2 regions of the Sanguibacter sp. HDW7 genome follow, and region 1 is predicted to be linked to the other one. Evidence: riboswitches for the same ligand, from Rfam matches in the RefSeq annotation. Region 1 holds a riboswitch; the other holds the start of a gene.
What was found. Region 1 has a riboswitch for thiamine pyrophosphate ahead of G7063_RS01000 (thiamine ABC transporter substrate-binding protein). Riboswitches for the same ligand answer to the same signal wherever they lie in the genome.
Positions count from the first base shown of each region.

Region 2: another riboswitch for thiamine pyrophosphate. It lies ahead of G7063_RS06710 (thiamine-binding protein); the one in region 1 lies ahead of G7063_RS01000 (thiamine ABC transporter substrate-binding protein).

Region 1 is NZ_CP049862.1:236,428-238,809, forward strand. Features, by position in the region: gene G7063_RS00990 (VOC family protein) at 1-351, shown strand, start outside; gene G7063_RS00995 (DUF4235 domain-containing protein) at 665-958, opposite strand; TPP riboswitch at 1,048-1,161, shown strand; gene G7063_RS01000 (thiamine ABC transporter substrate-binding protein) at 1,229-2,338, shown strand; gene G7063_RS01005 (iron ABC transporter permease) at 2,345-2,382, shown strand, end outside.
Region 2 is NZ_CP049862.1:1,435,329-1,437,710, forward strand. Features, by position in the region: gene G7063_RS06705 (quinone oxidoreductase) at 1-390, opposite strand, end outside; TPP riboswitch at 509-629, shown strand; gene G7063_RS06710 (thiamine-binding protein) at 751-1,044, shown strand; gene G7063_RS06715 (ABC transporter permease) at 1,041-1,799, shown strand; gene G7063_RS06720 (ABC transporter substrate-binding protein) at 1,818-2,382, shown strand, end outside.

The DNA.
Region 1 (2,382 bases):
GCAACCCTCGGCCACGTCCACCTGCAGGTCGGCGACGTCCCGACCGCGCACCGCTTCTACGTCGACACCCTCGGCTTCGAGGCCACGGCGACCCTCGGCCCGTCGGCCCTCTTCGTCTCCGCCGGCGGCTACCACCACCACATGGCGATGAACACCTGGCGCTCGATGGGCGCCGGTCCGCGGCCCGTCCAGCTCGGGCTGGGCGAGGTGTCGATCCTCGTCCCCACGCGCGACGAGATCGGCGCGCTCACCGATCGGCTCGCCCACGGCGGTGTCGAGCACGCCGACGACGGCGCCGTCCTGCGCTTCTCGGACCCCTGGAACAACCGCATCGCCGTCACGGTCGGCTGATCGGGGCGCCCTCCGGGCGACCCGCGCGCGGCTACCCGCAAGTCTGTGCGCTACCCGCAAGTCTGAACTTGCGGGTAGCGCACAAACCCGCGGGTAGACGTCCCGCCGCCGCTCGGGAGCCGCGCACGCGCGGTTTTCAGGGCTACGCGCGAGTTCAAACCCGCGCGTAGCCCTGAGGGCCGCGTGCAGGCGGTCCGCTGGAGCCCTCCGGGCGGCACTCGCGCGGCTACCCGCAAAGCTGTGCGCTACCCGCAAGTCTGAACTTGCGGGTAGCGCACAAACTTGCGGGTAGACGGAGCGCCGCCGCCCGCGCTCAGGCGCGGAGCTGGCGGCCTGCTGCGATGCGCGTCGTCACGCGGCGTGCGCCCTTGTCCGCGACGAGCTTCGCCGCGGCGGCGGCAGCGCCCGCGACGGCCGCGAAGACGATGATCGAGACGACCGTCGAGTCGGTGTCGAGCGGGTTGCGCGGGGCGTCGTGCCCGGTCGCCCTCTTCCACGCGAACGACAGGCCCTTCTGGGCGACCCAGGCAGCGCCCGCGGACGCGCCGATGAGGATGACCTTCTCGAGCAGGGCTTCCTTGTTCTCGTCCGCCACCGGAACCTCCATGCAGGATCGTCGGTCTGCCGTCGTCGGCAGCCCTGTCCCACGCTATCGCCCCGCCCCGCCCTCCGTCCCCGCGACGGCCTATGATGGTGGGGATACGACAGGGGAGCGCTGCGGGAGACCGTGAGCGCTGAGAGTGCGGACCGCCGCAGACCCTCGAACCTGATCCGGTTAGCACCGGTGGAGGAAGTCGGGACATCTCACCACGTCGTCCGCCGCGGCCTGCCCGTACGGACGACGGGACCCCTCCTAGCACCACCAGGAGGAACGACGTTGCACAGCATCACCAGCACCACTCGCCGGACCCCGGTCCGGCTCGCGGCCCTCGCGCTCGCGTCGGCGACGCTGCTCGCGGCCTGCGCGTCCGACAGCGGCAGCACGACGCCGACGACGCCCGGCGCGACCGCGTCGACGAGCGCCGCCCCGGCGACGGGTCCCGTCACGCTCCTCACGCACAGCTCGTACGAGCTGAGCAAGGAGCAGATCGCGGACCTCAAGAAGAAGGGCCTCGACGTCAAGGTCGTGCAGGTCGGCGACGGCGGCACGCTCGTCAACCAGCTCATCCTCACGAAGGACGCGCCGCTCGGCGACGTCGTCTTCGGCATCGACAACACGTTCGCGTCGCGCGCGATCGACGCGGGCGTCTTCGAGCCCTACGCGTCCCCGGCGCTGCCGGAGGCCGCGGCCGCGCTCAAGGTGGCGGGCGGCGACGCCGTGACGCCGGTCGACCAGGGCGACGTCTGCATTAACGTCGACTCCGTGTGGTTCGAGAAGCACACGGACGTGCCGGTCCCGGCGACGCTCGACGACCTCACGAAGCCCGCCTACAAGGACCTCGTCGTCCTCACGAACCCGGCGACGTCGACCCCTGGCCTCAGCTTCCTCGCCGGCACGGTGACGCAGTACGGCGCGGACGGCTACCTCGACTACTGGGCACGGCTCAAGGCCAACGGCGTGCGCATCGCCGAGTCGTGGTCCGACGCCTACTACACGGACTTCACGAGCCAGGGTGAGAACGGCACCCGACCGATCGTCCTGTCGTACTCGTCGAGCCCTGCGTTCACGCTCACGGACGACGGCGGCACGACGACCGCGTCGCTGCCCGCGACGTGCACCCGTCAGGTCGAGTACGCGGGCGTCCTCGCGGGCGCGAAGAACCCTGCCGGGGCGCGCGCCGTCGTCGACTACCTGCTGAGCCCCGAGCTGCAGAAGACCCTCCCGGACGCCGCGTACATGTACCCGGTCGACCCGGACGTCGCGCTGCCCGAGGCCTTCCAGGAGCACGGCACGCTGTCCGAGAACCCGATCGCCGTCGATCCCGTCGTCGTCGCCCGCGATCGAGACACCTGGATCGCCGACTGGACCGACACGGTCCTCGGCTGATATCCCATGACCGCCCTGCGTCCCGCCCCCGGTGAGGTCCGTGT
Region 2 (2,382 bases), 1.2 Mb from region 1:
CGTCGCGAGGTAGTGCGCCGTGAGGCCCTGGAGCGCGAGCGCGGCGGCGGTCGGGAGATCGACGTCGTCGGGCACCGCGAGGGTGCGGTCCGCGGGGACGACGACCTGCTCGGCGTACGAGCCGTGCGCGTCGAACCAGGCGACACGGTCGCCGACGGCGACCTCGGTGACGTCCGCGCCGAGGGCGCTCACGACGCCGGCGCCCTCGACGCCGGGCACGTGCGGGAACGGCTGGGTGTAGACGCCGCTGCGCCGGTAGGTGTCGATGAAGTTCACGCCGGCGACGGCGACGTCGACGAGCACCTCGCCGGGCCCCGGGGAGGGGGCGGGGAGGTCGACGACCTCGAGGACGTCCGGTCCGCCGGCGCGCGCTGCCTGGATGGCTCTCATGCGCCCAGCCAACCACCGACGTGGCGTGCGGGCCACGGCCGGGCACGCGTGACGACCGCAGGGTGAGACGGTGTGCCCCTCGTCGGGCGATTCATCCCATGGGTGGCTACGGTCGTCATGTCACACGCCGGGGAGCTCGGTACACCGAGCTGAGAGGGCGGATGGGACACGTGCCCGAGCCGCCGACCCGCGAACCTGAACTGGGTCATGCCAGCGGAGGGAGCGTGGGAGCCCGCTCGCGGGTCCCCGACCCTGCCGTGCGCGCCCCGGGGCCCGCGCGCCCCCGGACGCCACGCGCCGGGACGTTCGTGCGCCACGGCGCGCCTCGGTTCGGCACGGCCCTCGAACGAGGAGCAACGCATGATCGCCGAGATCCAGGTCGCACCCCGCCGCGCGGGCCCGACCCCCACGCCCTACGCCCACGTCGACGCCGCGATCGCCGTCATCGCGGCCTCCGGCCTCACCTACGAGGTCGGCGCGATGGGCACGACCGTCGAGGGAGCGCCCGACGAGGTGTGGGCGCTCCTGCGCGCCGTCCACGACGCGACGCTCACGTCGGGCGCCGCCGCCGTGACGAGCCACATCAAGGTCGGCCAGGGGGCGCACGACGCAGGCCCGCGCATCGCCGACCTCGTGACGAAGCACCGGCCGTGAGGCTCCGGGCGGCGGTCCACGCGGTCTGGCCGCCCGTCGTGCTCGCCGCCGCGCTCCTGCTTCTGTGGGAGCGCGCGGCGCGCTCGGGGGCTCTGCCCGCGTTCGTCCTGCCCGCGCCGTCCGACGTCGCGCGCCGGGTCGTCGCCGACTGGCCGACGCTCCTGCCGCACGTCGGCACGACGCTCACCGAGGCCGCCGTCGGGCTCGCCGTGGGCGTCGTCGTCGGCGGTCTCGTCGCTGTCGCGATGCACGCCTCGACGTGGCTCGCGCGCGCCGTCGGCCCGCTCATCACCGTGACGCAGACGGTGCCGACCGTCGTCCTCGCGCCGCTGCTCGTCCTGTGGCTCGGCCTCGGGATGGCTCCCAAGGTCGTCGTCGTCGCGCTCACCGTGTTCTTCCCCGTCCTCGTCGCGGCCTCGGCCGCGATGCGCGACGCCGACGGCGCGCTCGCGGACATGGTCCGCGGGCTCGGCGGCGGACGCCTGCGCACGCTGCTCGTCGTGCGCGGGCCCGCGGCCCTGCCGGGCGCGCTCGCGGGCCTGCGGGTCGCCGCCGCGTACGCGATCGGCGCGGCCGTCGTCGCCGAGTACCTCGCGGCGTCGAGCGGCCTCGGTGTCGTCGTCCAGCGCGCCCGCAAGTCCTACGACGTCGAGCTCGTCCTCGTGGCGATCGCCGCCGTCTCCCTGCTCACCGCCCTCGTGTACGTCGTCGTCGACGGCGTGTGCCGAGCGGCGCTGCCCTGGCAGCGCCGCTGATCCTCGAAGGAGGCCCTCGTGGCCCGCACCAGCACCAGCAAGACCCGCCCCGCCCGTCGCACCGCCGCCGCGGCGCTCGCCGTGCTCGCCCTCGCCGTCCCCGCCGGCTGCGCGGGCGACGCCGAGGCCGGCACGGCCCAGGCGCTGCGGCCCGTCTCGATCGTCCTCGACTGGACGCCCAACACGAACCACCTCGGCCTCTACCTCGCGCTCGAGAAGGGGTGGTTCCGCGACGCGGGGCTCGACGTCACGATCGTCGAGCCGGGGGAGACCTCCGGGCTCCAGCTCGTCGCGGCCGGCAAGGCCGACATGGTCTTCTCGGTCGCCGAGGCGCTCGTCCCCGCCCGGGAGAAGGGAGCCGACGTCGTCGCGGTCGCGGCCGTCGTCCGGGAGAACACCTCGAGCCTGCTCTCGCTCGCCGCGGACGGGATCACGCGGCCGCGCGACCTCGAGGGCAAGCGCTACGGCGGCTATGGCGGCGCGCTCGAGAACGCGCTGATCGACGCGCTCGTCACGTGCGACGGCGGCGACCCCGCCAAGCTCGAGCGCGTGCCCATGGTGAGCGACGACCCGCGGATCGACC